2 regions of the Lysinibacillus sp. NPDC048646 genome follow, and region 1 is predicted to be linked to the other one. Evidence: predicted binding sites of a transcription regulator. Region 1 holds the regulator's gene; the other holds the start of a gene.
The links. The regulator NrdR, encoded in region 1, represses ribonucleotide reductase genes. The targets are predictions, from matches to a motif close to AACACNATATATNGTGTT.

Region 1 (16,805 bases):
CGTGCATTCCTACGTGTGCAGAAGCGACTACTAATGAGTGCGCCACGTTGTTACCATCTCCAACATAGGCAATTTTAAGTCCCTGTAGTTCACCCTTATTTTCAGCAATTGTTTCTAAATCCGCTAATGCTTGGCATGGGTGATAAATATCTGTTAAGCCATTTATAACTGGAATGGAAGCATGCTCTGCAAGTTCTTTTACCATGGCATGTGAGTTTGCACGAATCATAATACCATCTAAGTAACCTGATAGCACATGTGCTGTATCATAAATTGACTCACCGCGTCCAATCTGTAAATCACGTGCATGCATAAACATACCTTTACCACCTAATTGATTCATGCCTACTTCAAAGGAAATACGTGTACGTGTTGAATGTTTTTCAAATATCATGCCGAGTGTTTTGCCTTCAAGTAACTTTGGACATGTGCCTTCTTTTGTAATAATTTTAAGTTGCGTTGACAGAGCAACTAATCCCTGTACTTCTTCACTTGTATAGTCTAGCAAAGTCAGTAGGTCTTTTCCTTTTAAGCTGGACACTAACTTCAACTGCACTTCTTCTAGTAATTTCATAGCCTTCGCTCCTTGCTTTTGTTGCTGTTGAGTTTAGTATACACATGCATAAATATAAAATCAACTGAATTTTTATGTTTATTTTCAAAAATTAGAATTCGACTGCTATTTGTGTCAATAATGCATCAAAGTCAATATTTATGCATAATCTAATTTTTCTTAACTGAATTAATTTCTTATGTATTTCAAAAATAGTCCCAATTAAAAAGAGCCTGCCCGAAGGCAAGCTCATCATATTTATTAGTCAAATGTAATTTTGTTCACTGCATCGCGGTCTAATTTTTTGATGACTTCTACCATTAGTTTCACAGCATTATCATAGTCGTCACGGTGTAAAATACCTGCATGTGAGTGAATATAGCGTGTGGCAATACCAATTGATAAGGCAGGTACACCATTTGCAGTTACGTGGATAGAGCCAGCGTCTGTACCGCCGCCTGCCATCGCCTCAAATTGATATGGAATATTGTTTTCATCTGCCACATCTAAAACGAACTCACGTAGGCCACGATGTGATACCATCGACGCATCGTAAACAACGATTTGTGGACCAGCACCCATTTTACTGTTAGACTCTTTCGGTGTTACTCCTGGTGTATCCCCAGCTACACCAACATCGACAGCGAAGCCGATATCTGGCTGAATTTTATGTGTAGCTGTTTTTGCACCACGAAGACCAACTTCCTCTTGTACGTTTCCTACAGAATAAAGGATATTTGGATGCTTTTCATCTTTTAATGCTTTCATAACATCAATAGCAATTGCACAACCGATACGGTTATCCCATGCTTTAGCTAATAGGTACTTGTCGTTTTTCATCACATTGAATTCGAAATATGGTGTTACCATATCGCCAGGACATACGCCCCATTCCAGTACCTCTTCTTTTGATGCCGCACCAACATCGATAAACATATCTTTAATGTCTACCACTTTGTTACGTACTTCTGCTGGCAAAATATGTGGTGGTTTAGAACCAATCACCCCGATAATTTCTTCACCTTTGCGCGTTGTAATTGTTACACGTTGGGCAAGCATAACTTGGCTCCACCAGCCACCTACAGTTTGGAATTTGATGAACCCTTTGTCGTCAATGTGTGTCACCATGAAACCTACTTCATCTAAATGACCTGCGACTACTATTTTCGGACCATTTTCATCGCCCACTTTTTTAGCAATCACGCTACCTAAATTATCTGTTTCTACTGAATCTGCGTACGGTGCGATGTATTTTTTCATGACCTCGCGAGGTGCGCGTTCATTACCTGCGATACCATTCGCATCCGTTAAATCCTTAAACATTTGCAAAGTTGAATCTAGTTGTGTCATCCCTATGCCTCCTACTTCTTATATATCTCCTCTATTATACTTCGTTTACCGAAATATTCCTAGCGAATCGTCTGAATATTGATGTATTTTTACAACTTCATATTCAAAACGCATACAGCATCAAGTTAATAGCCACTGCGTTGACGATTATAATTTTCTTCATTTTTCTCAATGTAGGCTGACACGACATCCTCAAAAGTGAAGCCCAGATTATACGCAAGTAAACCATAGCATTGCCAAATGGCTAAATATTTATCCTCAGTTGGCTGATCAATAAACGCTAAAATATAATTCTGTGTCATTAAAAATATTTCCGTTAAATCACGTTTTTCCTCTATAACTGGCCATTTTTCAATTGTTGTATAACCTTTTAGTAATCCAAGCGATAATATAAAGTGAATCGAATCCACATATTCCTCTAAAATTACGTCACGTGCTGACGGCCCTTTTGTGCTCCAAAACTTAAAGCAACGAGTTTCATTAGCAAGTTCTGCTAGTTCAACCATTAATGCTAAACCTTTTTCCTTAAAAACATCGTGTTCAATTTTTTGTGTTGTCTCAATAAATTCATCAAGCTCTTTTTGCATTTTAAACAATTGTTGTAAATTCATTTTTTTCTCCTAAATTTCTAAAAATATTTATAAATAATGAAACTAATTGCCCTCTCTAATCGTATAGGAAGGAATAACCTTTCTTCAAGGGGGAATTTAAAAAATGTTACCGTTACTTATTCGACTTGCTGTCATTGCGCTTATTATTTATGTATTTTATAAAGCGATTCGTTATATAACTGATCCTAAGCGAAAACTTGATGAAGCCTATGAAAAAGGCCAGTACTACTTTTATGATGACGTTAAAAATGTAAGGAAAAATTTCTTTATTTCTTTTAAGGGTGCGCTTTTTGAAGGCGAAAAATACTTAGGCACAACCGAAGATGCATTTGAGGTTGTCACAATTTTCGTTGGTGCTCGAGACGCTGCGACCCTACAAGGATTTACGAAAAGTGACTTCACGTACCTGCAACAGGAAATCCTAATGAATTATCCAAACGCAAAAATCAACTGGAAGCAACCCATTGAACAGCTTATGCGCGACACATCCTCGGAATGAGGGTGTGTTTTATGTTTATGGAATTATTTTTTATGATTTATCGAGAACTTTTCGTCGTTTATCACCCAACTTTTAAAATTTACCGATGCCATCATTACTATAAAAAAGGATGCTCCCTACAGAGAGCTACCCCATAATTGTACGATGATAAAAATTTGAATAGCTGCAAGAAGCGGGAAGCCGAAAGCAAAACTATTATGGCGTGTTTTGTGTCGGAATAAATACATACCTAGTACGCCTCCAACTGCACCACCAGCAATTGCTAACGTAAACAATGTACGCTCAGCAATGCGCCATTCATGTTTTTTCGCTCTTGATTTATCCATGCCCATCATAATAAGCAGGACAACTGATACAATCGCCATATAGGCAAGTAATGCTTGAGCCATTAAAATCTCCTTTTGGTGACTTACCTAATATACCTTTGCAATATATCGGCAATTTGTAGAATCACCTGTTTTTCTATTTTATCTATTTGTTGAAACTTAAAGGCAATGGAGTCTGCTGTTTGATCGCTAGCAGGACCACTATTTTTGTCTTTGCGAAAAGCTGTAATTCCTTAAGGGCTTGTTCAAAATTTTGAGGAATATTACTACGCTTAAAACGCCAACACACAGTATTTGGCTCACGTATTTCATAATTGTTGCTGCCTTCGTACTGCATAGCCCCCAAGTATTTTTCCCCTTGCCCTAACGATGCTTGATTACGGAAAAACTGTGTTGTTTCCTTTGCTCCGTCATGGATTTTAGTTGAGGCATAAAACGCCTTTTTATCTTTCTATTTTTTTACTAGTGTAACATAAAAAAAGACTGATGGAAAAATCCATCAGCCTTTACTATACACTGTTTAGCGATTGCTTGTTCCACATCCGTGGCTTACGCTGTCGGTGTGAGAACACATTTTGCGACTGTCGCTTCGCTTTCGTCGCAGAAATAATTTTGACTATGTCAAAATTATTTAGCAACTGCTTGTTTAGCAGCGTCTGCTAATTGTGTGAATGCTGCTGCATCAGTTACAGCTAGATCAGCTAACATTTTACGGTTAACTTCGATACCAGCAACTTTTAATCCGTGCATTAAACGGCTGTATGAAAGACCGTTCATGCGAGCAGCTGCGTTGATACGAGTGATCCATAATTTACGGAAATCACGTTTTTTCTGACGACGGTCACGGTATGCATATTGACCTGATTTCATTACTGCTTGGTTAGCAACTTTATATAATGTATGTTTAGAACCATAGTAACCTTTAGCTAATTTCAATACTTTTTTACGACGTTTGCGCGTCACTGTTCCGCCTTTTACGCGTGGCATATGAATTACCTCCTGCTTTTCATTTAAATAATGAATGTTAGTTTATTTTGTGTAGTTAATCATTTCATGTAAACAAGTAATGATTTAATGCGTTTGAAGTCACCAGATGAAACTACGTTTGCTTTACGTAAGTGACGTTTTTGTTTCGTAGATTTGTTTGCAAATAAGTGGCTACCGTAAGCACGGTCATATTTTAATTTACCTGAACCCGTTCTTTTGAAACGTTTCGCAGCTCCACGGTGTGTTTTCATTTTTGGCATATCGAATTCCTCCTAAACTGTTCGTCTAATATTATTTCTCGTTCTTTGGTTGAAGAACTAAGAACATGCTTCGGCCTTCCATCTTCGGTTTTTGTTCAACCGTCGATACTTCAGCACAAGCTTCAGCAAAACGATCTAACACACGTTGACCAATCTCTTTGTGTGTAATCGCACGACCTTTGAAACGTAGACTACATTTTACTTTATCGCCTTTTTCAAGGAATTTAATAGCATTACGTAGCTTCGTTTGGAAATCATGTTCATCGATAGATGGGCTCAAACGAACCTCTTTTAACACGATGACTTTTTGATTTTTACGAATTTCACGGTCTTTCTTTTGCTGTTCAAACTTAAATTTACCATAGTCCATGATACGAGCGACTGGCGGCTTGGCTTGAGGGGCCACAAGGACAAGATCCAAGTTTACACGAGCGGCGATTTCTAGCGCTTCATTACGTGTCTTTACACCAAGCTGGTCACCATTGTGATCGATTAATCGAAGTTCACGTGCGCGAATGCCTTCGTTTACATACATGTCTTTGCTAATAGTAATCCACCTCCAAGTAGTTGTCGCGAATACATGGTTTGGGCAAAGCCTTGCCCGGTTGAACGGTACATCCTCTCGTCATGTCCATAAAAAAAGGACGGACATTTTTGAAGATGTCCGCCCGCTATATGTGCATGCGTAAGTTTACGCAAAACAATTCAACGTGTCATACCTGTTCACAGCCTAAGCGTTGTATCAGGTGAGAAGCGGGCAGCCTCTACTTCAACCACAAACTTTGTATTCATTAACCTTCATTATATTAGCATGTACTGAACAAGCTGTCAAATAAATTTTGCTCATTTACGATTAGCATGGCCTAATAATTTATAATGTATACCTAAAAAATATTATTATATCTACAAAAACCTCACTCACCGTCTAACGGGAGCAAGGTTTTCTCTTACTATTATTAGAAGCGTGCGACTTCCGCTTTAATATTTGCTAGGAAATCCTCAAAACTAATTGTTTCGGAATCTTTTGAGCCGTAGCGACGAACGTTTACGCCATTTGCCTCTACTTCTTTATCGCCAATCACAAGCATGTATGGGATTTTTTTCATTTGTGCTTCACGGATTTTATAGCCAAGTTTTTCTTCTCGATCATCCATTTCTACACGTAAGCCTGCAGCAGTTAATTGCTCTTCAATTTGTTTTGCATAATCAAAGTGTGCTTCATTTGATACAGGAATTACTTCTACTTGCACTGGTGCTAACCAAGTTGGGAATGCCCCTTTGTATTCTTCGATTAAGAAGGCAACAAAACGTTCCATAGTTGATACAACACCACGGTGAATAACAACTGGACGATGTGGTTTACCATCTTCTCCAACGTAAGTTAAGTCAAAACGTTCAGGTAAAAGGAAGTCCAACTGAACTGTCGATAAAGTTTCTTCTTTACCAATAGCTGTTTTTACTTGTACATCAAGTTTTGGACCGTAGAATGCTGCTTCACCCTCAGCCTCGAAATAATCTAAGCCAAGCTCATCCATTGCTTCTTTTAACATGCTTTGTGCTTTTTCCCACATTGCATCGTCATCGAAGTATTTCTCCGTATCCGCTGGGTCACGGTAAGACAGACGGAATGAGTAATCTTTTAAATCGAAGTCTTTGTAAACTTCCAGGATTAACTGGACTACTTTTTGGAACTCTACTTTAATTTGGTCTGGACGAACAAAGATATGCGCATCATTTAGCGTCATTCCGCGTACACGTTGTAGCCCTGATACAGCGCCTGACATTTCATAACGGTGCATTGTACCAAGCTCAGCAATACGTAATGGTAAATTACGATAAGAATGCATGCTGTTTTTGTACACCATCATATGGTGTGGGCAGTTCATTGGACGCATGATTAATGTTTCATTGTCCATTTCCATTGGTGGGAAAATTGAATCTTGATAATGATCCCAGTGGCCAGAAGTTTGATAAAGCTCTTTTGAACCAAGAACTGGTGTATATACATGTTTATAACCAAGAGATAATTCTTTATCCACGATGTAACGTTCGATAACACGACGAATTGTTGCACCATTTGGTAACCAAAGTGGTAAACCTTGACCTACTTTTTGAGAAGTTGTAAATAACTCTAACTCTTTACCGATTTTACGATGGTCACGTTCTTTTGCTTCTTCAAGCATTTGTAAGTGATGTTTTAGCTCTTCCTTTTTGAAGAATGCCGTACCGTAAATACGTTGAAGCATTTTGTTATCAGAGTTTCCTCTCCAGTAAGCACCGGCTAACGAAAGGAGTTTGAATTCACGTAGCTTACCAGTTGATGGTACGTGAATACCACGGCAAAGGTCGAAAAACTCACCTTGGTAGTAAATAGATACTTGCTCGTCAGCTGGAATCGCCTCAAGCAATTCTAATTTGTATTCATCGTCAATTTCCGTAAAGATTGCTTGCGCTTCATCACGAGAAACATTTTTGCGCTCTACTTCGATGTTTTCAGCAATGATCTTTTTCATTTCTTTTTCGATTGCCAGTAAATCTTCAGCAGTAATTGGTGTTGGTGCATCGATGTCGTAGTAGAAACCACCTTCGATGACTGGACCAATACCTAGTTTTACTTCTGGGAATAGACGTTTAACAGCTTGTGCAGTTAGATGGGCTGTTGAGTGACGTAGAATTCCAAGTGCTTCTACATCATCTTGCGTAATAATCGCAATTGTCGCGTCCTCTTCGATTGGTGTTTTTAAGTCCACTAACTCACCGTTGACTTTACCTGCGTAAGCTTTTTTGCGAAGTCCCGGGCTAATTGATAATGCGACGTCATCTGTTGATGTACCTTTGGCAAATTCCTTTACAGCGCCATCTGGGAACGTTAATTTAATCATATCTGACATGTTATTTGCACTCCTTATTGGTTTTTATTTTGATGCATAATGATGTGAGATTTGAGCGAACAAAAAACCGCAAAAAACAAAAAAGCCCCGTCCCTAATAAAAGGGACGAAGCGTATGCTCGTGGTTCCACCCTTCTTCCTTCCGACCATAAAGTCAGACGAAGCTCAAGGCTAGCTAACGGGCTAGGGACCGGCGAAAGATATGCCCTCTCGCTGCTCAGTAGGTAGTAAATAATGTGTTCACACTAGGAAGCTTACAGCCGATGACTTCCCTCTCTTCAAACTGATACACAATATTCATGTCCTCATCAATGCATTTTGTTATTTAGTATATGTGACAGTATACGCTCGATTGTCGTAAATTGCAACCATCAATATTACTCGCGTCGATTTTTGCCACCCATTTGCACAGGCTCTGTAATGGCTTTAATACGTTCCATTATTCGGGCAGCCTTGACTACTTCCAAGTCACCTTTTTGCGACTGTGCTAAATGGTGCTCTAATTCATCATAGTTAAAATTAGACGTAATGAAAGTCGGTAATTGTTCTGCCATTCGATAATGGAAAATCGTTCCTAAAATTTCATCTCGTGTCCAAGCCGACATCGTTTCTGCCCCTAAATCATCCAACATCAATACAGGTGCCTTTTTGACATAGTCAATTTTCTCTTGCAATGTATTGTCCCCGATTGCATTTTTCATCTCACGTAAAAATTCAGGGACAAAAACGACAACGGATCTTACTTTAATCGTTGCAAGCTCATTGGCTAATGCACCTAACACAAACGATTTTCCGACACCGAATTGCCCATATAAATAAAAGCCCTTTGTTGGCAATATCCCGGTTTCACGTGCACGTTGCACAAAGTCTGCTGCACGGTTGGCAATATCCACACGCGAATAATCATCAATAAATAAATCAGTAATCGTCGCCTGTAAAACATCTTTTGGCATATGCATGCTTGCAATCAAATTAGTGATATCACGGCGATCATCCTCACGAACCTTTTGCTCACAGCGTACATAATCAATTTCTACTGTGTTCCGCACTACTCGCAGCTTTGGAACAAAACCTTTTAAATAGTTTGTACAATGAGCAGTATGGTCGCACCCGCAGCATTCCGTCGATTGATTTATAAATTCCTGGAGCTTCGGCAAATTACGTTCGATTGCCTCATAGCTTAATTCCTCCGCATGCTCCGCTAAAAATTTTTGGACACGAGGGTGTTCTAAAATTTCTTTACGCATCGCTTCGTAACGCTCTTGAAAGGATGGCATTTTAATCGCTCGTTGTAATGGTCCATTAATTGGTTCGATTGTTATTCACCTACCTTATTCCTGCTGGTTGCTTAACTTTTCTAATATTTTTTGACGTTCCTTTTCAAAATCTGTTGCTTCTACCACTGCTTCTGACGTACCCTCTACTTGCTTGTCATTTCTCTTATAAAACCAATCCGGAACTTTCTCCTCACGGCGATTCTTTGAATAGGTGTTCTTTTTCGCCGATGTCTGAGGCTTATTCTTCCACGTTGTATATTTATCATGCTCCTGACGTGCAAGCTCCATTGCTTGCTTTGCATTTTGAATATTTTTACGTACCCAATGGTCGGCAATCGTTTCTACATATTTTTTAGGTAGTTTCATGTCAGTCGTTAACATGACATATTCCAATAGCGCATTGACCACCCCTACTGGCATACCATGTTGAACGATTAAGCTTTCAGCAAGTTGGACAGATGTTTGCAATGGCTCTTTCCCATTATTAATATCGCGTAACACTTGAACAGGTGCAGTCGTTTCTAAATAATGCTGTAACTCTTGATCTTTCGTTTTTTGTATGGAATCCTCTACAGAAGCTGGCGCCTCATAAACTCTAGCAAGTTTCGGTGGCTCTTTAGACACAGTCAGTTTATAAAAATCAGCTGCCGCTTTGCGCAGTCGCTCTTGCGAGATGCCTAAATCATCATCGAGTGCTAAAATGACAACTTTTTGCATATCCAATGCAGTTAAGCGATATAAGAAAGCTAATTTTGCAATGGCTTCACGTACATCAAGCGTTAATAGACTCGATGGCACTAGTTGCTCCGATAATCCGGCCTGTAGTAACTCAAAGTCAAATTGTTCAAAATAGAACGGATATACTTTTTGTGGCTTATTATTTTCTGTACCGACCTGAAGCTCAGAAGGAATATTTGAACTGACTGGCTTAAATACATCAATAAAGGCACGTGATACATCCTTAAATTCAGTGTCTCTTACAGGTCGAATAAATCGTTGACGCAGTTTTCGATACGCTTGTTCTCCAATTTTACTGAACAAGAACATCGACAAAAGCGGATCCTTCATGAAGCTATCTGCATCAAGTGGACGCATAAGTTCATATAGAAAGCTACGTTGCTCAGTGTCTTCTTTTTTCCACGTGCGCAATAAGCCAATTGCTTCTAGCGCAATACGTGCCTCAAAAACTTTGCCAATAGGTATTCCCAGTACATTCATCAAATAATAATGCGTCATTTGCTGCCCGGGCATTTGCTCTGCTTCAGCCCATAACGTTAAATACAGACTGATTGGCTCTGCTCCAGTTAAAGGCTGATAAAACAATGTTACTAACTGACGTTCCTGTGTAGAAAGCGCATGAGGTAGACGAATGTCAAAAGTATCAGCTGGCTGTAACTCCTTATACAGATGAATCAACGTCATTCACCCTCTCTGTTTGCTTTATGATTTTTTTTCAGTTTGACGTTGAATAATTTCTTTAATTTCTTCAATAAAGACATTGATGTCCTTAAACTGACGGTAAACCGATGCAAAGCGCACATAGGCGACCTCATCAATTTTCGCTAAGCGGTCCATCACCATTTCTCCGACATCCTCCGATCGTACTTCAGCATTGCCTATACGACGCAAATCTTTTTCAATAGATAATACAAGCCCTTCAAGTATATCAAGAGCGACAGGACGTTTTTCACAAGCACGAATAAGACCACGTAATACCTTCTCGCGGCTAAACTCTTCCCGTGAACCTTCTTTCTTCACAACGACTAATGGTGTCTCTTCAATTTTTTCAAACGTTGTGAAGCGGAAGCCACATGACTCACATTCACGACGTCTACGAATTTCTTTATTATCATCTACAGGCCTCGAATCCACTACACGTGTTCCGTTAAATTGGCAAGATGGACATCTCATATATTTACTCTCCTGATTCCACAACAATTTAATATATCTATTATAACAAATTTCCCGCTTGTAAAAAATCACTTTCGTTTTTTCTGGCAAGATGTAGTATTTTTGTCCAACAAAAGAGCACATCGAAACCACGAGGATTTCGATGTGCTCTTTAAAAAGTAAATTTGAAAGGTTGGTATTTGCCCTGTTTATAGCTCATATTGAAGAGCCATTTTAATGGAATAAAAACTATGCGTTAACTGTTTCTAACGCTCTTGCAACTTTTTTCATAAGATCTACAACACGTGCAGAGTAGCCCCACTCGTTGTCATACCAAGCAAGTACTTTCACTTTACGGTTGCCCATTACCATTGTAGAAAGACCATCTACCGTTGAAGAATAAGTTGTTGTATTGTAATCGATCGATACAAGTGGCTCAATCGAGAAGTTTAAAATGCCTTTCATTGGACCCTCAGTAGCTGCTTTCACAAATGCAGCATTCACAGATTCTACTGTTACGTCGGTGTTTAAATCTACAACAAGGTCAACTAAAGATACGTTTGGTGTTGGAACACGAAGTGACATACCGTGAATTTTACCATCCAACTCTGGTAACACTAATCTCAATGCTTTTGCAGCACCTGTTGATGTTGGAATGATTGATTGTGCACAACCACGTGCACGACGTAAGTCTTTATGTGGATTATCTAGGTTCTTTTGGTCATTTGTATAAGCGTGAACTGTTGTCATTAAACCGCTTTCGATACCAAATGTGTCATTCAATACTTTTGCAACTGGTGCTAAGCAGTTTGTTGTACAAGAAGCGTTGGAAATAACGTCATGTTTTTCAACATCAAGTTTTTCATCGTTTACACCTAAAACAATTGTAATATCTTCATTTTTACCTGGTGCTGTTAAGATTACTTTTTTCGCGCCCGCTTCTAAGTGCAGTGCTGCTTTCTCACGTTCATTGAATTTACCAGTCGCTTCAATTACGATATCCACACCCATTTTCGCCCATGGTAATTGTAATGGATCACGTTCGCTAATAATTTGCACGCGTTTACCATTTACAAGTAGAGCATCGCCTGCAGGTTCAATCGTACCTTGGAATGTGCCGTGATTTGTGTCATACTTAATCAAATGTGCTAGCGTTTCAGCTGGGTAGCTCGCATTGATTGCAACGATATTTAAATCATCTTGTACGATCGCTTGGCGAAAAACCATACGTCCGATACGTCCGAAACCATTAATAGCTATTGAAACTGTCATTTATAAAATCCTCCTGTGAGTACGTACTCATATTAATTATACTTTATGCTGATTAGTATAACACAATTTTAAAAAAGATGAACATTATAAACTTATAATAAAAAAGTTCTTATTTTCTGAAAAATAAATGGACCATAAGTTGTTTTACTTTATCTTTATTATGGCGCATGCACACAAAAAAATGCGTAGCGATATGTTCTCGCTACGCACTCATTTTAAAGAACACCCCAATGATGAAGGATTTTCTTTAGTTGCACTTCAGTTTGATCTATATTTTCATTATTGTAAATCACCGCGTGAGCACCCTTTTCCTTAACGGACAATGGCAATTGGGAATGAATGCGGGCTAGCGCGTCCTCCTTCGATAAATGATTACGCTCCATTAAGCGACGGAGTTGTACATCTTCTCTGACTGATACCACGATAATACGCTCTACGAAATGCTGTAATTTACTTTCAAATAACAGTGGAATATCCATAATAATATGTTTTTGACCCGCTTCTACAAAAGCATCGCGTTGACGAAGCATTTCCTCTCGAATAGCAGGATGCATAATATCATTTAATATCTTGCGCTTCGCAGGCTCATGGAATATGATATCGCCAAGTTTTGTGCGGTCTAGGTTTCCATCTTCAAGTAATATTTCTTCACCAAAGTTTTCAGCAATTAATGTTAACGTCTTGGAACCTGGTTCTACGACATCACGTGCCACAATATCTGCATCGACAATTGGTAAACCGAGCGCTGTCATCATTTTCGCTACTGTACTTTTTCCGCTCGCAATACTTCCTGTTAGTCCGATAATCATAGTAAATTCCCCTTTAATGTTGACAATTTGGGCAAAAGACTGATGTGCGCCCGCCTATCGTCATTTGACACGTGTCGGTCCCACACTCTTGGCATATCTTTTTCCCATACATTTTTAATCGGTTTTGCATGCTTCCCGCCTCACCATTAATATTACGATAATCCGAAATCGTTGAACCACCAGCTTCAATACTCTGACGAAGTACAACTACAATCGCCTCAAACAATTCACGTTTCCGCTTTTCACTAATACGGCTCATCTTGCGAGCAGGATGAATTTTTTGAGCAAACAATGCCTCTGTGGCATATATATTGCCACAGCCTGATATGACTTGCCCATCCATTATCACTTCTTTAACAGCCTTTTTCTCATATTTCGGTAACAATGATTTGGCAATAAAATAATCACTCGCAGCCGCATCAAACGGCTCAGGTGCCATTTTTGTAAGTGGCGCATGATCTTCTATTTGAGCTAAAAAACGTAGTTCACCAAAGCGGCGAATATCCGAGTAAATTAAATAGCCACCGTCAGTCATTTGGAATGTTGCATGAATATGTTTTTTAAATTTAGCCTCACCAATCTCCTCAGGCGAATTCACAACAAACCATGCACCTGTCATCCCTAAATGACTCACTAACATATACGGCACATCCTCTTTTAACAGATGAAAAAAGATATATTTTGCTCGACGCTCAATCTTTTGAATGGTCATTTGCGTTAGCGCCTTTTCAAAGGCATCTGGCTCTGATTGTTTTATGATACATTGTTTTCCCTCACTAAAGGAAAAGCGAATAATTTCAGATAGCTGAACCTGTTCAATTGTCCGTCCTTCAATTTCAGGTTTTAACGCCTGTACAACACCTTCAACCTCTGGTAATTCAGGCATTTTTAACACCTCCTACTTCGCTTCGTACCATGTTGCTCCGTAGTCAAAATCCACTTTTAATGGCACAGTGAGCTCGATAGCATTTTCCATTACTTCTGGTACGATTTTTTCAAGCAAGGCAATCTCTTCTCTTGGTGCTTCAAAGATCAATTCATCGTGCACTTGTAAAAGTAGCTTTGCCTGCATATTTTCTTTTTTCAAACGAGCATCCATATCAATCATCGCTTTTTTAATAATGTCAGCGGCACTTCCTTGAATTGGCGTATTCATTGCTGTGCGCTCTGCAAAGCTTCGTAGATTGAAGTTGGAACTAGTAATATCAGGTAAATAGCGACGTCGATTTAAAATTGTTGTGACAAAGCCATTGAACTTTGCATCCTGTACGATTTCATCCATATAACGTTTTACACCCGGGAAGCTCGCAAAATATTTGTCAATGAATGTAGCAGCTTCTTTACGCGTGATATCTAAATTTTGTGATAAGCCATAATCACTAATTCCGTAAACTATTCCAAAGTTAACCGCTTTAGCAGCTCGACGCATATTGCTATCGACCTCTTCGGCAGAAACATGGAACACATCCATCGCAGTACGCGTATGAACATCCATGCCTTCACGGAAAGCCTCTACTAAATTTGGATCTTCAGACATATGAGCAAGTACACGCAGCTCAATTTGCGAATAGTCGGCTGAGAATAGTATCCAATCCTTTTGGGATGGTACAAACGCCTGACGAATTTTACGCCCTTCCTCCAAACGAATTGGAATGTTTTGTAAGTTTGGATCTGTCGAGCTCAGGCGTCCTGTTGCTGTTAATGCCTGTTGGAAGCGCGTATGCACCTTGCTATCTTGTTCATGAATTTCTTTTAGCAGACCCTCAATATAGGTTGATTGTAACTTACCTAATTGACGATACATTAAAATATGTTCTATGATCGCATGCTCGGGCTTTAATTTTTCTAATACATCTGCAGCTGTGGAGTAGCCTGTCTTTGTTTTTTTGATGACAGGAAGTCCAAGCTTATCGAAAAGTATAACCCCTAGCTGCTTTGGTGAATTAATATTAAATGCTTCCCCTGCTTCAGCATAAATGTCTTGCTCAATGACAACTAACTTTTCATTCAGCTCCTGCCCCATTTCTTCTAACGTGGCACGATTCACCGTAATCCCTTCACTTTCCATTTCACTTAAGATGGCTGCTAGTGGCAGTTCTAAATTTTTATAAAGATCATACTGTTCGTTTTCTCGCAGTAACTCCTCAAGCTTCGGTTGTAATGTCCAAACAGCAAAAGCTTTACGGCTAGCATGTTCAGCAAGCACATCTGTGTCTGGCACAGCACGTTTTGCCCCTTTTCCGTATACCGTTTCATTTGCTTGTACATCACGATAGCCAAGTTCTTTTGCAAGAGTTGCCACATCATCACCACTAAGTGCAGGATTATTAATATAAGATGCAAGCAGTAAATCAAAGTCAACACCTGCTAAACGAATTCCCTCACGCTTCAACACAGCCTGAGAAGCCTTTGAATCTGCCATATACTTGACCTTTGTCGCATCCTCTAACCAGCGACGAAGAATATCTGATTTTACTGCAACATCAAACGGTACATATTTTGTAGCTGTACCGTCTGTAAAAGCAATTCCAAGTTGCTGGCATGTATGGTAATGCTCGTCCGCAAGCTCCACATGTACTGCCATTACATCCTTAAGGAACTCAGGTTGTACCTCTTGTACAATGTCATAGGCAAATGGCGCACGTTCTTCTTCCTCGACCGTAAAATCACTTTTTTCGAGCAGTGATTTAAAGCCAAGCTCCTGCCACACATTGATGAGCGCTTCTTCATTCGGACCGCTGTAGATAAGCTCTGTGAGTGTTACTTCAATCGGAGCATCTGTAAAAATCGTTGCAAGCTCTTTACTCATAAGTGCCTGGTCTTCGTTCGCAACAAGCTTTTCTTTCATTTTCGAAGCCTTTAAAGTATCCATTGCGTCGTAAAGTGCCTCGACTGATCCATGCTCTTTTAACAACTTAACGGCAGTCTTTTCACCTACGCCAGGCACGCCAGGAATATTATCTGAAGCATCCCCCATTAGACCCTTCATATCGATAATTTGCAATGGTGTAAGACCATATTTTTCCTCAATAAAGGCTGGTGTATTTTTTTCAATTTCAGTAATACCCTTTTTCGTAATATATACCGTTACCTGTTCTGTTGCGAGCTGTGTTAAATCGCGGTCTCCTGACACGATAATGACATCCATATCCTGTGATGCTGCTTCCTTAGCCAGGGTCCCAATAATATCGTCGGCTTCGTACATGTCAAGTTCATAGCGTTTAATACCATATGCATCGATAAGCTTACGCAAATATGGAAACTGCTCAGATAATTCTGGTGGTGTTTTCTGACGTCCACCTTTATAGTCTGTAAACGTGTCATGACGGAAAGTAGTCTTTCCTGCATCGAAAGCAACGAGCATTTTTGTCGGCTGCTCTTCCTCCAATATTCTTTGTAACATTGTCGTAAAACCGTACACTGCATTCGTATGAATTCCATTATCATTCGTTAACAATGGCAACGCAAAAAACGCGCGATACGCTAAACTATTGCCGTCCAGTAATAGCAATTTTTCCTTTGTCATTTTATATTCCTCCTGCGTTGTCGTCGTCTTTCTATTGTAAAACGAAAACGTATGTTTGAAAATGCCTCTTTCCATTACTTTATCGGGAAAACAAACTTTTTACCAATCATAGGGACGAAAATCAGTGGAAATTTCTAAATAGGACTAAACAGGAGCAGTTCTAACTTTATCGGAATCGAGTAGGAGGAGGTGATTAACCTCCGACCTCTCAGTCGAGTAGTCAATGGGGTTTTCACCCAAAGGCTCTCACAGAACCGTACGTGAACCTCTCGATTCATACGGCTCTTATCATTCAACCATTAAGGAAACATTCCAAGAGCCCAATGAGCAAACATTCTGGGCTCTCTTTTTGCAAGTTTATTGAGCCAGTCTCTTGCACGCTTTTTATGTCCTCTGAACCTCTTAAATTTACACATTGCCCATTTAACTAATCTTCGATTTACACAATCAATGGAATACCGTACTGCTGATGGATTGTATTTCATGAAATAGTTGAGCCATCCTCTAATGGTTGGATTTATTATTTCAGCTATTATTTCAATTTTACTTCCTGTA
Region 2 (16,805 bases), on a different contig from region 1:
TGGAAACACGATGAAAAGTCCCACGGAGGCGGCAATGAGCATTAAGACCAAAAATGGCTTTGTTTTTTTTCGTGCCTTTTCCACATCACTTGTACATTGCCTCCCTTCATCTTCTCTTTTTCAAGTGTATGTACGCTTGTTTCTTCCTATGAGTTGATAAATGGAATCTTTAATAGCAATTGCAAAAATACTAACGTAATGACGAGTTTTGTTAGTGAAATTATCTGCTTATCATCGGTTAGAAACACGAAAAGCTGACAAATAAAGAGCAACGCCAATAAAAGAATCAATCTATCTCCCCCCGGCCATAACCTGCACAAAAACGATAAGGAAAAAACAAGAAAACATAAATGAAAAAGCAATTAGAAATGATACTGCACATAATGTAAATAGAGATTTACTAACATGATCAAGTAATTTACAAATATCATCAAAAGCAATTGGTTCTAAAATTGCTGCTAACATCTTCAATGAATATGCACTGACAACAAGCTGCACAGTCGGAATAAACGAAATTGTGATAACGGCTATAAAAGCACTAATACTACTAATAGAAGAAGAAAATTGCGTCATATGCTGAAACATCGAAAAACTATCGACTATAAAAGACCCGACAACTGGAATATTTTCTTCGATGAGCTTTTTCACAGGCTCTGAAACAGCTTTATTGACACTAAATGCTGCAACACCACTTGCTGACATCAAAATGACGTAACAAACAACGGATGCCGATACGATACTCATAATTGTAAAACGAATGAGATCCGCAATTCTCGTAAAGGATATTTCTTTTACAATCACGCTGCAAACATCAAAAACAATTGCAAAAAGCACCCCAGGAATAAGCCATTTACTACTAATAATTGTTAAGACTTGTACAAAAAAGAGTAAAAAGGGCTGCCAAGAAGCAATCGCTGTAATACTACTAGATAGAAGAAAACTTGATGTTAGAATTGGATAGAATGCCGTGAATATATGCGAAAGTCCCTGTGCAATTTGATCGATTAAATTGAATGAGTTAACCACCACAGGGCCGATTGTCGCTAATACAATAAGAAAAAACAGTATCCTTGTCCCTTTTTCAAATTCTGGTAACATCATATTGACAATAAGAATAATAATGACGTAGCCACACAAAATGAGTGTCATTTTGAGCAAGAGAAAAAAAGGATCTATCAAAAACGAAAGTAGTTGCTCCTGCAATGTATTCGCTCCTTAGCTTATCCTTTGTAAAATGGCCGACACCTCCTGTAAAACAGCCATAAATTCTTTGATCCAGTACAATAAGATAACAATTTTCACCGCATCAAAAACCAATCCCCCGAGTACCTTATAGCTATGTTCAACAAGCAACATAGACACCCATTGCCCTACATAAAAAAGGCTAGCGCTCATGACAATAGCTTTTGCATAAGGCAAAAAGGCTAACATTTCGAGGAGCTGCTTCACGAGTGGCAATAGGAGTGTTGAAAACAATAAACTGAACAGTAAAAACGAAAACATTACACTAATTAGCGCATGGAGTGGTTTTATAACTTCTTTTAAAAGTAATAATAAAAGCAGCATGACAACAGCGACAATGACAATTTCCATCTACATTACCCAGAAGAGGTCAACCATTGAAAGAAGGTTAATATTTCATTGAAAAATAATCTTAAAAATCGCAGTAATTCTGCTGCCATATATAAGTAAGCAATGAAAAATAAGAAAAACGAAAACTCTTTCTTGCCTGTTTGATCAAAGAAAACATGAAGAAGCGCAACTACTAGTCCCACTCCTGCGACTCTTAATACGTCTTGTAATTCCATTCATACGCCCCCTCGTGTACAGCAATATATGTCGTTAGTAAAAAAAAAAGACCTCCATACAAACGTATAAAGGTCTTGGAATTAAAATATTTAAGTTTCTATGTGTTTACATACGATCTAAATAGTGTTAGTACAACTTACATCCTTAAAAAGCAGGATATACATTGAAAACTTTGAGCCAACAAGGGTTACTAAAGCGTAGCCACAGTCCCTGGCGACATTAACAAGCATGCCTGTGATTCAGTGGGTATGGAAGCTACTAACACTAATTTTGCGCTCTAGCACATTATTTTTTGATGGAGATTTAATTATATTAACTTTGCAAGTATGTCTTCCACAGAGCCAGGTTGCACTAAATAACTATTTTCACCCATCCACATAGATACGTATTGTGAATTTCCTTGCTTTGCACTTTCCTTACGAATAGTAGACGTTAAATAATGTTGTAGTGGATAAGGTGCTACAATAGCATCCTTCATACGTTCAGTAAAATCATTGGCTAAGCCACGTGCTGGTTTGCCAGTAAAGGCACGCGTAATGGTTGTCTGCTGTGCTTTTGATTGCAGTACAGCATTTTTGTATTCTGTTGAAATTTCACATTCATCTGCAACTAACAGAGCTGTGCCTATTTGTACAGCCTGCGCACCATTTGCTAATGCCCTCTTCACATCATCCTTGGAGACAATTCCACCCGCTACAATAATTGGAATCGTAATTTCTCCTACCACTTGTTGTAGTAATTCATTACGGTTGATAAACTGCATAGGCTCAATAAAGGAACCTCGATGACCACCTGCTTCTTCACCCTGTAACACCACAGCATCCATGCCCGCTTCCTCCACACATTTTGCTTCATTCAATGTGGTTGCAGTACCGATGACATAAACGTTATTTTCTTTTAGACGACGGATAACATCTGCTGACGGGATGCCAAATGTAAATGAACAAATGGCTACATTTTCATCAAGAATGGCTTGTACTTGTCCTTCAAAAACTTCCGATGATATCACACTTTGGACAGGTGATAACCCAAGCTCGTCATAAAATGGTTGCAAAGCCATACGTGCATTTTGAAGTACTTCCACATCAATACGTGGTTCCTCCTGCACAAATAAATTGACTGCAAATGGCTTATGCGTCAGTTTTTTTACTTCTTGAATAAATCTTTTTGTTTGCTCTCCATCTAAATAGCCGGCTCCAATTGATCCTAAAACCCCAGCCTCCGCACAAGCTGCAACAAATTTTGGTGATGTAACCCCAGCCATAGGTGCTTGAATAATTGGATATTGTATCTCAAATTTATGTAACATAGCATTCACTCCTTACGTATATTCTAAATATTTTTTCCACTTTTGACCATCTATCCGATGATAGAAACAAATGATTATTTATTAATAAAGGCAACCGTTCTTCTATCTATTATCACAACTTTCAACAAAAAAGTCATATATGTATAAAGAAAAAGTAAAAACCTACTCTTTTAGTACAGAGTAGGCTTGATATACGTTACTTACGCGCGCGATACGTAAGACGAATCAGTTGTATTGATAATTAAAACATCACCTTGGTTGACAAAGAATGGTACTTGAACGATAAGACCAGTTTGAAGTGTCGCAGGTTTTGTACCGCCTGAAGCTGTATCTCCTTTAATACCTGGTTCTGTTTCCGTTACTTCTAGCTCAACAGTATTTGGTAACTCTACACCAAGCATCTCTCCTTGATAAGATTGGATGTGTACTTCCATATTCTCTTTAAGGAACTTTAGCTCATACTCAATTGCAGATGATGCTAATTCTGTTTGATCATAAGACTCCATATCCATGAAGACATGCTCGTCACCTTGTGCATATAAATACTGCATCTTACGATTATCAATTTGTGCTTTTTCAACTTTCTCACCAGCACGGAAAGTTTTTTCTTGTACGTTACCATTACGTAAGTTACGTAATTTTGAACGTACAAATGCAGCACCTTTACCTGGTTTTACGTGTTGGAAATCCATAACACGGTATAGTTGGCCATCCACAATAATTGTTAGACCTGTTCGGAAATCGTTTACTGAAATCATTTATTTTCCTCCATTGTTTATAAAATGATGAGTTCTTTTGACGAATGCGTTAGGAGTTCATTACCTGTCTCAGTGATTAAAATATCGTCCTCGATACGTAGACCACCGATTCCTGGTAAATACACACCTGGTTCAATCGTTACGGCCATGCCTGGCTCTAGTACCGTATCTGAACGCATCGATAAGCCAGGGCCTTCATGTACTTCAAGGCCAATACCATGTCCTAATGAATGACCAAAAGCCTCGCCATAGCCTTTTTCTGTTAAGTAGTCACGTGCAATCGCATCTGCTTGAATTCCTGTTAAACCAGGACCCACTTTTTCAAGTGCTAAAAGTTGTGATGCAAGGACTGCATTGTACATGTCTACTAATTTTGCAGATGGTTCGCCAACAGCTACTGTACGTGTAATATCAGAGATATAGCCATTGTAAAGTGCACCATAATCTAGTGTAACAAAGTCACCTTTTTCAATCACTTTATCTGTGGCAACACCGTGAGGCAATGCTGAGCGAAGACCAGACGCGACAATCGTATCGAATGAGGACTGTGTTGCCCCTTGTTTTCGCATGAAAAATTCTAATTCATTCGAAACCTCAAGCTCTGTTTTACCTGGCTTGATGAAGTCTATAATATGTGTAAATGCGTGATCAGCAATTTCACACGCAACCTTAATAATATTAATCTCTTGTTCCGTCTTAATCAAGCGAATTTTTTCAATTAGTCCAGAAACCGGTACTAAATCAGCTTGAATCACATTTTTGTATAGCTCATATGTGCCATAGCTGACAGCATCTTTCTCAAAGCCCAATAATTTGATGCCCATTGCTTTTACTTGTGTCGCAATTTCCTCGAGGATTGTCGCTTCATGCTTGACGATACGGTAGTCCTTGATTTGTGCAGTTGCTTGTTCTGTGTAACGAAAATCTGTGATAAACACAGCATCATTTTGTGACACAATCGCTACTCCCGCTGTCCCTGTGAAACCAGTCATATAACGACGGTTGTACTCGTTCGTAATTAAAATACCCTCGATGTTTTGTTCTTGTAGAGCCTTACGAAGCTTTTGTAATTTTAACATTTTAGTTCTCCCCTTCGATGAATGTGCGTAATGCCAGCTCATAGCCTTTTGTACCTAGGCCACAAATCTGGCCGATGCAAGCAGGTGCAAGAAAAGAATGATGGCGGAAAGCCTCACGTTTATGGATATTTGAAATATGTACCTCTATAACTGGCACTGAAATTCCCGCAATTGCATCATGTAACGCAATGCTCGTATGTGTATAAGCACCGGGATTAAAGATAATACCATCATATTGTTCGTCTTCTGCTTCATGCACCCAATCCACTAGCACGCCCTCATGATTGGATTGACGAAACTCAACTGTTGCACCGAGTGTTGCCGCAAGATGTTGGACATTATTTTTCACAGCATCTAACGTTTCATGTCCGTAAATATGCGGCTCTCGTTTACCAAGCCGATTTAAATTAGGTCCATTTAAACATAATAACTTCACGCTATATTCGCCTCTTTCTATGTACTTGCACTTTATTTTATCATACCCGTTGCATACGGCAACTAATTACCTTTTTGTGCAGTATGCTCTTTCTGATGAAAATTTGCTGTTTCAAGTAAGAACCGTAATAAGCAAATAACTACTACCATAAAGGGAATGGATAATTTTTTAAAAGAAGCAGACTGTAACGGCAAATCAAGGACAATCCATTCTAATGTGACCGTAAAAATAAGACCAAGTAAAAAAGATGACAGAACAGCTGGTATAATATGGACATAGCGCAAAGTAATATACAAAAAGAGTCCAAATAAAAATAGGATGAGTGTTAGAAAACTCCACTGAAACAATTTTGAACTATCTTCAAATAATTCCCACTTCTTATAAAAACCGATTGGATTCCAGTCAATTAAATGAAAAAACTGAAGTCCCCTCAAGCACAATGCTAGGACAAGTGCACTTACAATTGATGTTATAATGGCTACTTTCAAGCGTATCCCTCCTAAATTTGAGCGTTTTGAGTTATTACCGAGGCGATATGGGCTATAGACCTGGGCGCTGAACGGTTGGACCTGAGCGTTAAACCTTTGCTCCTGAGTATTTTCTGCCATTAACCCGAGCGATAAACCCGTGGACCCGAGCGTTTCTGGCCTTGACCCGAGCGATAAACCCGTGGACCCGAGCGTTTCTGGCCTTGACCCGAGCGATAAACCCGTGGACCCGAGCGTTTCTCGCCTTGACCCGAGCGATAAACCCGTGGACCCGAGCGTTTCTCGCCTTGACCCGAGCGATAAACCCGTGGACCCGAGCGTTCAACTGTTGCTCCTGAGCGTTACCTAAGCTACTATGTGAACAGTACAAGCTAATAAAACAAAATTATACGTTTAGTGTAGCCATATAGAAAATTTACTATGCGTACCTCTAGAGGTTTTTCACTAAATTTAGTACAATGGTACAGTTGAAATATATAAAGAGAGTGGTGTTAGCCTTGAGCAATTCACCTGTATACGGGGGACAAGCACAATTAGAAGGTGTGATGTTCGGAGGAAAGGAACATACGATTACAGCCATTCGCCGTAACGATGCTTCCATTGATTATTATCATTACAAAAAAGTTCAAAAACCAATTCTACAAAAACTAAAAAAAATTCCTTTTGTACGTGGTGTTGTGGCACTTATTGAATCTGCTGGTTTAGGTTCACGCCATATGCAATTTTCTGGGGATCGCTACGATGTTACACCTGGCGAAGAAGAGGAAAATGTAGAGGAAGGCTCTAAACTGCAAATGATTTTAGGGGTTGCCGTAGTTGGGATACTGTCCTTTTTATTTGGCAAATTTGCATTTACATTAATCCCTGTATTTATTGCAGACTTTTTCTCTAAATGGATAGAAGGTAAAACAGGCCAAATCCTATTGGAAAGTGGTATTAAGCTTATTCTACTACTTACCTATTTGTACTTTATCTCATTAACCCCGATCATAAAACGAGTCTTTCAATATCACGGTGCGGAACATAAAGTTATCAATTGCTATGAAGCTGGTATGGAAGTAACTGTAGCAAATGTACAAGCACAATCTCGTTTACATTATCGTTGTGGTAGTAGTTTCATGTTATTTACTGTGTTCGTAGGCATGTTTTTATATTTCTTTGTACCTACTGATCCACTTTGGTTACGTCTAGTAGATCGCATTTTATTAATTCCCGTTGTACTTGGCGTATCATTTGAAGTACTTCAAGCAACAAATGCCTGCCGTAATATACCTGTGTTACGCTTCCTCGGTTATCCAGGGTTGTGGCTGCAATTACTGACAACAAGAGAGCCAAAAGACGACCAAGTAGAAGTAGCAATTGCTTCATTCAATATGCTTCGTCAGGTCGAACAACAGCCAGAAATCGCTGCAACTTTAAATCATGACTAAAAAGCAAGAGAAATCATCACCAAATGATTTCTCTTGCTTTTCTCTTTATTGATTATTGAGGCTGTATAGCGATGATTTGTTGCTTCGCCGTCTCATACTCCTCTTGCAATGTTCTGATAATTTCACGAACTGACTCTCGCTTTTCGATATTTGTAACGCCATGACCCGCGGACCAGATATCTCGCCAAGCCTTGGCATTTACAAGATGGGTTAAATCAATGTCCTTTCTTGGCTTTAACGTCGATGGATCAATTCCTTCCTTTAATAACGAGGGAATTAAGACATTCACATGCACGCCACTAAAAGCATCCGTATATAAAATGTCATCGGTCTTACTGTCAATAACCATCTTTTTATAGTCTTCAGGTGCATTGCCATCATCACAAGCTAAAAAACGCGTCCCCATATAAGCGTAATCGGCGCCAATAATTTGTGCAGCTAACACGTCTGCACCGCTAGAAATAGAACCTGATAAAATAATCGTACCATTAAAGAACTTTTTCACCGCAGAGACAAAACCAAATGGATGAAGCTGACCTCCATGTCCTCCCGCTCCTGCACATACAAGAATAAGACCATCCACCCCAGTTGCCGCTGATTTCTCTGCATGCTTGACATTCGCTACATCAGCATAGACTTTTCCACCATAGCCATGCACAATTTCAATGACCCGCTTCGGATTACCAAGTGATGTAATAACAATCGGTGGTTCATGCCTTTCAATTAACTGTAAATCCTCTTCAAAGCGTGCATTCGCTACAGGATGACAAATAAAATTAACAGCCCAAGGCTCTGTTGGTAACGCCTCTTTAATGTTCTGTAACCACTCATCACAAACCGCTGCTGGTCTTGCATTCAATAAAGGAAACGAACCAATTGCCCCTGCCTTACTCGCTTCAATCACCATCGCTGGGTTCGATACTAAAAACATCGGTGCAACTATAATTGGTAAACTCGACATAAACCTTCCCCCTTTCATTGTTTATTCTATAAAAATCACATAAATCCTACTTCAAAGTTGAATTTTCTAGTTTACTCTTGCATTTTCCCTTTAAATACTAAAATAGCTATAATGAAAGTAAGGGCTGTATAGCCGACGACGATAGCGAGAGATAACAGAACATCTTCGTAATGTCCACTTAACACGGCACGCGCGGCATCAACAGCATGGACAAATGGCAGTAATTGAGCGATCGATTGAAATGCTCCCCCTATCATATCAAGCTGAAACCATGTACCACTTAACCAAGTTGTCACAGTGACAAATATTGCAAAAATTCCACCTACCTGTTTATCTGTAAATATCGTACCTAGTAATAAGCCAAAACCAATATACAATAAGGAAATAACGATGAGTACAATACCCATGAACAGTACAGATAGATCCAGTGACAACCCTAAAAATAGAGCAGCAAGTATACATACACTGATCTGCAATACCGCAATTGGTAATAACGGCAGTACATAGCCTATTACGTAATCAGCTGCTGTCATAGGCGAAGCGAAAATACGCATTAAAAAGGAGGTACTTTTATCCTTGCCAAGCAACATGCCTGAAAAAAGTGTCAGAAACGAAAAACTAAAGACAATGACGCCTGGTGTTAGCGTATCAATTTCATATAATGCAAATGGCATATTTTTTTGCATGGCTGAAAATAAAACCATCAATAAAACAGGTAAGGCTATACCGAAAAGTAGTGTTAATGGGTCACGTACGATTTCTTTATGGTTTCTTGTCGCAAATACAGCAGCCTTCAACGTGATTCCCCCTCTGTCAGCTCTAAAAAGACATCTTCAAACGTTGGTTTTCCTGTTTGGCTCATCAATTGTTGAATCGTACCAAGTGCTCGTAATTTTCCATTATGCATAATACCAACACGGTCCGCTAACACCTCTACTTCTTCTAAATAATGAGTCGTTAAAACAATCGTTACATGCCCTTTCAATTGACGTAAAATTGCCCATAAATCACGGCGCGCACGCACATCCATACCTAGCGTGGGCTCATCTAAAAACAAAATTTTCGGAGTAGACATCATAGCCATTGCCACACTTAATCGTCGCTTATAACCACCCGATAAAGTCTTAGCCTTTTCATGCTGGCGCGTCAGCAAGCCAAATATATTCATCTGTGCAATCGCACGTTGTTCCGCTTGTATTTTTGAATAGCCATAAAGTCGAGCCATTAATTGTAAATTTTCCACAACAGTTAAATTTGGTGCAACTGCTGTTTCTTGTGGTGAAATATTAATATTGTTCTTGACGGCAATCTGATTGTGAACGACGCTTGCTCCTTCCAAAAAAGCATCACCACTTGTAGGTGTAACAAGTCCGCATAGCATTTTTATGGTTGTCGTCTTGCCCGCAGCATTTTGACCAAGTAATGCAAAAAATTCACCTTTTTCAATGTTTAATGATAAGTGATCCACTACTACATGATCCTTATAATGTTTCGTTAATTCTTTTATTTCAATGGTCATGAAACTCACCTCTTTCTATGATTGCATTTATTTTTTCAATATCACGCTTGGATAGTTTATATTGCAACAACCATGTCACGATATATGTGCCGATGAAACTCGCCAGTAAGGAAAATAGATTAGCCATTGTTTTAGGCATCCATAAAATCATGACAATTGGTATCCAGACAATTGCCGTCATACAAAAATGCACGATAAATTGCTTCAACATGCTCCATCTAGCGATTTCAAAGACTAAAGCCGCTAGGGCAAATGTAACACCTATGATCCCGGTCAAAAAAATTTGCATACAAATAGCTACTGTGTCACTTGTAAATAAAGCACTAAAATCTGGAACAATCGCGATATAACGCCCTTTTCCCAAGCCAATCGATATACATATTTGCACAATTTGCCCAATCGCGACACCACTAACAAACCCACCTACTATACGTATCAGTAAATCTTTTCGCATCTCTTTCACCTCATATTCCTAATTGCTTCTTTATCTTCGATACATATCGCCTTGAGGCATACGTTTTAATTTCACCTTTTAGGACAACTCCTATCGTTCCTGTCTTACTAATATCCATTTGTTTAATCATGTTTCGATTGACGATTTCGACATTTGAAATACGTAAAAATTTTTGTGCATTTAGTTTCTTCTCTAGTTCATATAAGCGAAATCGTACCGTGTAAATGCCTTCTGTCGTCTGGATGAACACTTTTTTGGCTTCCGTATAAATACGCAAAATATCATTACAGGCAATCATCTCCACCCCTCTATTAGAAAATACCGCCAATGAATCAGCTGCTTTAGATGAGACTTGTTGCATAATTTGTTCTATTTCCTCGGTCATTTTATCTGTGAAAATAATAACTTTTGGTTCTTTGCATGTCGGATCTATCGACACTTCTACTTTCATATCATCACAGTCCTTTCATTCGCCTTCACTATAAAGTTTTCAAACTTCGATGTAAATGGATTTTCGATGACTGGTCGTTTTTACAGGATAAGTGGTGTATACAAAAAAAAGTGCCTATCCGCCTTGAGAGGCGAGATAGACACTTTTTCATTATTTTATAAACCACATTTAAGCTGTGCACCGCAGTTTGTACATGTGTTACAGCCGCCCATTTCTTCGACTGTTCCTTTACGACATACTGGGCATGTATTCCCAACGTCAGAGCCAACAACTGTCGTTGACGCTAGCGCTTGAATCGTATCGATTAATACGACTGGACGCTTTGTGTGTTCCTCTACTAGTTCTTCTTCAAATGATAACTGATCCATATCATTTTCTTCTGCTTTCAGTGTAAGTACTTGTGAGTCACGGCTACCATCTACATAAACCGTACCACCCTTAGCACCACCTTTATATAGGCGCTCATATACTTTTTCTACCTGCAGTACTGTGTAGCCTCTTGGCGCGTTCACCGTTTTTGAAATCGATGAATCGATCCATTTTTGAATGATACATTGTACATCCGCATGCGCTTCTGGTTTTAATTCCATCGATGATACGAACCATGAAGGTAAGTCATTCGCACTTACTTCTGGATGGCTATCTAAGTATTCTTGTACGATTTCTGCTTTGACCTCGATGAATTTACCTAAGCGTCCTGAACGGTAATATGTGAACGAGAAGTAAGGCTCAAGACCTGTTGCTACACCAACCATCGTTCCAGTTGAACCTGTAGGTGCTACTGTAAGTAAATGCGAATTACGAATACCTGTTGCTAAAATTTGCTCTTTGATATGCGTTGGCATTTTTTGCATGAAGCCTGTTTCTGTGAAGGCTTTACGTAAACGTGCCGTTTCTTCCTCTGTCGCACCTACTAAGAATGGGAAGCTTCCACGTTCTTTTGCTAATTCAGTTGATGCCTCATAAGCAGTTTCTGCAATTGTTTTAAAGATTTCATCAACAAGTGCATTTCCTCCCTCTGAGCCATATTCTTTTTCACAATAGATGAGTAAATCCGCTAAGCCCATTACCCCTAAACCAACACGTCGCTCACCTAGAGCTTGTACACGGTTTTCTTCTAGGAAATAAGGTGTTGCATCAATGACATTATCCTGCATACGTACACCTACGCGTACCGTTTCACGTAATGCTTCATAATCAACTGTTTGGTTTTCTTTATTAGCAAACTGTGCTAAATTCACAGCTGCTAAATTGCATACCGAATAAGGTGCAAGTGGTTGTTCCCCACATGGGTTTGTTGCAACAACACTTTGACCATACGCCTTAGCGTTTGTCATGTCATTTGCATTATCGATGAAGAAGATACCTGGCTCTGCAGAGTATGTTGCACATACATTGATAAGATTCCAAAGCTCTTTCGCTTTAATCGTACGGTATGTACGCACTTTGTAGCCCAACTTCTCCCATTCACGCACATCGCCAACCTTATGCCATTCAGTATTGTAGACAGCCATTTCTTCTTTTGAATATTCTTCAACCGCTGGGAAACGAAGCTCAAACTCAGCGTCATTTTCAACAGCTTCCATAAATTCTTTTGTCAATGTTACGGAAATATTGGCGCCTGTTAAAAATTCTGAGTTATGGACTGTATACGTTCCACCGTCGCGTAATTTATTTTCTGCATCACGAATAATCGCAGCATCAAATCCGCCTAAACCTTCGATATTTTTATAATTTACGATGCCTTGATACATGGCTTCATCTTGTGGTGATAAAGGCTTAAAGTTTAATTTTTCTTTAGCTAGACGGATAATAGACTCGTCCATCGTGTTTTCGATTAAGTATCGTAGAATACGTGGGTTTTGCATTTTTGAAATAATAAACTCCACGATATCAGGGTGCCAATCGGCCAACATTATCATTTGTGCGCCACGACGCGATCCACCTTGTTCCACAAGGTGTGTCAGTTTGGCAATATCATCTAGCCACGAAACCGAACCAGACGATTTTCCATTCACGCCACGTGCTAACGTATTGCGAGGGCGAAGTGTTGAACCATTTGTTCCTACACCACCACCACGGCTCATAATTTCCATTACTTGCTTACGGTGATCACTAATACCTTCACGTGAATCCGCTACAAATGGCATTACGTAGCAATTGAAGAACGTTACATCTGTTTCAGAACCCGCTCCATAGATAACTCGTCCAGCTGGGATAAATTTCAATGATACGAGCTGCTCATAAAATCGCTCAAACCATTCTTGGCGTTTCTCTGCTGTTTTTTCAACAGAGGCAAGCCCTGATGCATTACGTTTTGCAATTTGCTCATAAAAAATTTCAAGAGGCTTTTCTAACACGTCAATTGAACGCGTAATCACACCCGTTTCTTGCTCTTTTGAATCATCTAACGCGCTACGGTAGTCTTCCTCAATCAAAATATCTGCAGTTTTTGTAGACATATCAATCTTTTGAATTGTCCCTAAACCACGTGCAGGGAATTTTGGATCTGCCTTTACTGTTAAGACTACGAAATCACCAGCTTTTAGTGTTTTCTTCTCCGTATCCTTAAACGAATAGCGATCGATCATCACAAGTCTAGAAACACCTTTATGCTTAATATGCATATCAGGGGTTACGGGGTGAACCTGTGGAAATTGTTCAATATCTTTGTTTAACTGTTCAAGTTGTTTGTTTACTTCGGGTTGATGATTTGTTAGTACCATCGTTTTGCCTCCCTTATTCTCTGCTTACAATAATAAATACACAATATCATGTGTTGTTAAACACTACATATTGTGTATGTTTCTTAACAAAAGATACTATATATAGTTTTTTAATTCAACTCTTGCAATTTCGAATAGAATCAGGACTGCTTGTCATCACAAGGTTTAAACGATAAAAAAATATTTTTCTTATACCATTATTTACTTTTTGAAGTTCCAATCATCATGTGCATATTTTTTTTCTTCCAATGCACGTACATATTCTAATTGCTCCTCAGAAAGTGTAAATGGTTTTAAATCAATTTGCAATGATTTTGCAAAACCTTCTCGGAAAGCCGTCACACATTGGTCAATGGAAACAGGTTCTTTCACAAGGCTATTAATGGCAACAGCCTTGTCAGGCAGCTTTTTACGCATGCGTTCTTTTGCCTCTTCACTTGAAAAATTAAATACTGATAATAGTTTTTCTTCATCGAGATCAAGTAAAATCGCACCATGCTGTAAAATGACACCTTTTTGACGCGTTTGCGCACTACCCGCTATTTTTTTTCCTTCTACGACAAGTTCATACCAACTTGGTGCATCAAAACAAACAGCACTCTTTGGCTGCTTCAAGTCGGCCTTTTTTTCTTCCGTATCCGGCACACTAAAATATGCATCCATCCCTAAATTATGAAAGCCCTGTAAAATCCCCTCGCTCAGTACCCGATACGCCTCTGTTACCGATTCAGGCATATTTGGATAGCTTTCTGTGACAATGACGCTATATGTCAACTCATGTTCGTGTAAAACTGCTCTTCCTCCTGTTGGACGTCGCACAAAACCTAGCCCTTGTTCACGAACCGCTTCAAAATTAATATCTCTTTTTGCCTGCTGAAAATAACCTATCGATAGTGTCGCGGGCTCCCACTCATAAAAACGAATCACAGGAGGAATTAACCCCTCACTATGCCAATCCAGCAATGCCTCATCTAGTGCCATATTAAACGAAGGACTACATTTCCCTGAATTTAAAAAATACCAAGTTGTCATACAATCATCTCCTACAAATATCAACTACGCCTCGGCGTAATTGAGTCCAAATTTTGAATTATGTTTAGTCCTGCACGAATGCTGAAGATGTCGGTCATTTTAGTAAAGCCACAAGACATGGCGTTTTTACTAATGCAGGTCAGTTAGCAGTTGCTTCTGCCGCTTCGCTTTCGGGCAGATAAATTGTCGCATGAACGCGACGAATCCCTTCAAAATTTGTGACATCCGCCGGGCTTTATCTTTATTCAGCATTCATCACCAATCACATTACCTAAAACGGTAAGAAAATTTCTTGATTGACACTACGTTTAACTTCTGCTGAATTCAGTAATATCATTTTTAGCACAATCTAGTTAATTTTATCAAACTCATTGGACTATCGCCACCGCATCTTTTATAATAATAAAGAAGATAGAAAGGGGTAAGAAAATCTTGAACATACTTATCACGATTGGTGTAATTTTAGTAGTTCTAATTGCATATATAGGTATCAATGCAATGCGTCTAAAAAAAGCCGTAACCAACTTAACACAAGAACAATTTATTGAAGGCTACCGTAAAGCACAGCTAATTGATGTGCGTGAGCAAAAAGAATTCGAGGCAGGTCATATTCTTGGCGCACGAAACGTTCCTTCTACAGCACTACGTCAACGTTTTAAAGAAATCCGACCAGATTTACCAGTATATCTATACTGTCAAAATACAGGTCGTAGTGCACGTGCTGCACTATTCCTAAAAAAACGTGGCTTCAACCAAATTTACCAGCTTGAAGGCGGCTTCCGTAATTGGACTGGTAAAATAAAAACAAAAAAACAATAAGAATTGCGCATTCGTACGCTTTGCGCTGACGGCTATCACCTTTAGCGCAAAATAGCTGTACACTTGGCATGCCATGGAGTATACGATAACGTGTCATACTCTGGCCTGACAAATCGAAGCGACAATCGTGTGTACGGCGCGAATGCCTATACTTTCTTATATTTTTTATAAAAAGCTAGCAACTTCTTTATTGGCTAGCTTTTTTCTAATATTCTGAGTTTCTACTATATAATAGTAGTTGTCTAACGACTAACCATCTAGTTCTCTTTCACCAAGTCCTTGATCATGCATTGGGCAGAAAAAAGTAAAACAGCGTGAAGCCATATATATTCCATTATTTGAAACAATTTCTAGCTGCCTATGCGCTCTTCTAGCACGTTCCATATTTGCTCTTAGTCTTAATTCTTTTTCTTCAATCTCTCCGGCATTCCACTCAAACTCTACCGCATCTACCGGCAATTCTTTTAATTCCCTATTTATTTCAACTATAAAGGCATTCAAAACAGTATTCAATTGAGATTCATTACCTAATTGATGAAGGACCCATAAATAATCAACTACCCATTCCCCTGTATGTGAATACTGCATGTAACCTTTTGCATACCACTCCGCCGCTTCTTTAAAATGGCCAATCCGTGCGTATAACTCGCCCATCTCAACTTCCCCAATAAAACGTTCCTGCTCACTTTCAAGAACTGTAAGCCATTTTTTTGCGTTGTGTAAATCTTCAGCTAAAACAAAACATTCCACAGCATTCATAAGTCCATAATTCTCCGTTTCATAGGATTTAATGAAATATGTAGCAGCTTTCGAAAATTCTTGTTGTTTTTTATAGATACATGCTAAATTATGTGCTACAACAGGCGACTCATACAGGGCATAGGCTTTTTCCAGCAATTGTTGTGCTGAATAATCGTCTGCCTTTCGCAAATATAACTCCCCGAGTAGTGCATATGGATAATATGATTTAGGTTCCATGGCTACAGCCTGCTTTGCATAGATAAATGCCTTGTCATACTCGTCATATTCTTTATAAAGTTCAGCTAAATTATGAATAGCTACAAGACTACTCTCTTCAGAAAGTGTTTGCAGTAATAATCGTTTCACTTGCTCGCTTTCCCCTTCTTTTGCCAATAACCTCGCAGCTTCCTTCACTCGTTTCATCCAATCACCTCCTATGGAAAATTATTATATATAAAGCATACTACCAGGCAAGCCAAGCAGCAAATTACAGCTTTTTTAGTATGTCTAAAAATACTACATTGTGTAAATAATTCATCAACCAGCACCCTATTTTTCTTTTTTCTGAAAACAGACAATTTTTTATACTTGAATAATAGCGTTAGCACTGATAGGATGTATAATATCTTAAAATAATGTATTGTCATTACGACGATACGTGCAATGAATGCTATGGATAAAACTATAGCAGGAGCATTTCTGGAGAGAGCGCAATATGCGTCGCCGAAGGGTTCACTATCTCAGGCAAAAGGACAGAGGAGTAATACAAACTTTCACCACGAAAGCTATACCA

Region 2: the regulator NrdR is predicted to act here: its motif matches at 13,480-13,497, upstream of ACQKII_RS17090 (vitamin B12-dependent ribonucleotide reductase).

Annotation. Positions count from the first base shown of each region.
Region 1 covers NZ_JBNNLZ010000015.1:1,789-18,593, reverse strand. Annotated here, with positions in the region: gene argF (ornithine carbamoyltransferase) at 1-574, opposite strand, end outside; gene ACQKII_RS15770 (M42 family metallopeptidase) at 815-1,903, opposite strand; gene ACQKII_RS15765 (dUTP diphosphatase) at 2,029-2,514, opposite strand; gene ACQKII_RS15760 (sigma-w pathway protein ysdB) at 2,618-3,013, shown strand; gene ACQKII_RS15755 (DUF1294 domain-containing protein) at 3,130-3,402, opposite strand; gene rplT (50S ribosomal protein L20) at 3,967-4,326, opposite strand; gene rpmI (50S ribosomal protein L35) at 4,386-4,586, opposite strand; gene infC (translation initiation factor IF-3) at 4,618-5,121, opposite strand; gene thrS (threonine--tRNA ligase) at 5,543-7,477, opposite strand; gene dnaI (primosomal protein DnaI) at 7,854-8,783, opposite strand; gene ACQKII_RS15725 (replication initiation and membrane attachment family protein) at 8,808-10,175, opposite strand; gene nrdR (transcriptional regulator NrdR) at 10,194-10,664, opposite strand; gene ACQKII_RS15715 (glyceraldehyde-3-phosphate dehydrogenase) at 10,893-11,915, opposite strand; gene coaE (dephospho-CoA kinase) at 12,131-12,724, opposite strand; gene mutM (bifunctional DNA-formamidopyrimidine glycosylase/DNA-(apurinic or apyrimidinic site) lyase) at 12,738-13,610, opposite strand; gene polA (DNA polymerase I) at 13,623-16,250, opposite strand; gene ltrA (group II intron reverse transcriptase/maturase) at 16,550-16,805, opposite strand, start outside.
Region 2 covers NZ_JBNNLZ010000017.1:65,404-82,208, forward strand. Annotated here, with positions in the region: gene ACQKII_RS17020 (stage III sporulation protein AE) at 292-1,203, opposite strand; gene ACQKII_RS17025 (hypothetical protein) at 1,216-1,593, opposite strand; gene ACQKII_RS17030 (stage III sporulation protein AC) at 1,599-1,808, opposite strand; gene ACQKII_RS17035 (NAD(P)H-dependent flavin oxidoreductase) at 2,117-3,118, opposite strand; gene efp (elongation factor P) at 3,319-3,876, opposite strand; gene ACQKII_RS17045 (M24 family metallopeptidase) at 3,894-4,955, opposite strand; gene aroQ (type II 3-dehydroquinate dehydratase) at 4,957-5,391, opposite strand; gene ACQKII_RS17055 (hypothetical protein) at 5,454-5,879, opposite strand; gene ACQKII_RS17060 (DUF1385 domain-containing protein) at 6,338-7,309, shown strand; gene ACQKII_RS17065 (NAD(P)H-dependent flavin oxidoreductase) at 7,362-8,270, opposite strand; gene ACQKII_RS17070 (ABC transporter permease) at 8,342-9,067, opposite strand; gene ACQKII_RS17075 (ABC transporter ATP-binding protein) at 9,064-9,789, opposite strand; gene ACQKII_RS17080 (DUF3021 domain-containing protein) at 9,779-10,243, opposite strand; gene ACQKII_RS17085 (LytTR family DNA-binding domain-containing protein) at 10,254-10,694, opposite strand; gene ACQKII_RS17090 (vitamin B12-dependent ribonucleotide reductase) at 10,850-13,420, opposite strand; gene ACQKII_RS17095 (lipoate--protein ligase family protein) at 13,622-14,452, opposite strand; gene ACQKII_RS17100 (rhodanese-like domain-containing protein) at 14,885-15,271, shown strand; gene ACQKII_RS17105 (tetratricopeptide repeat protein) at 15,521-16,435, opposite strand; glycine riboswitch at 16,702-16,778, shown strand.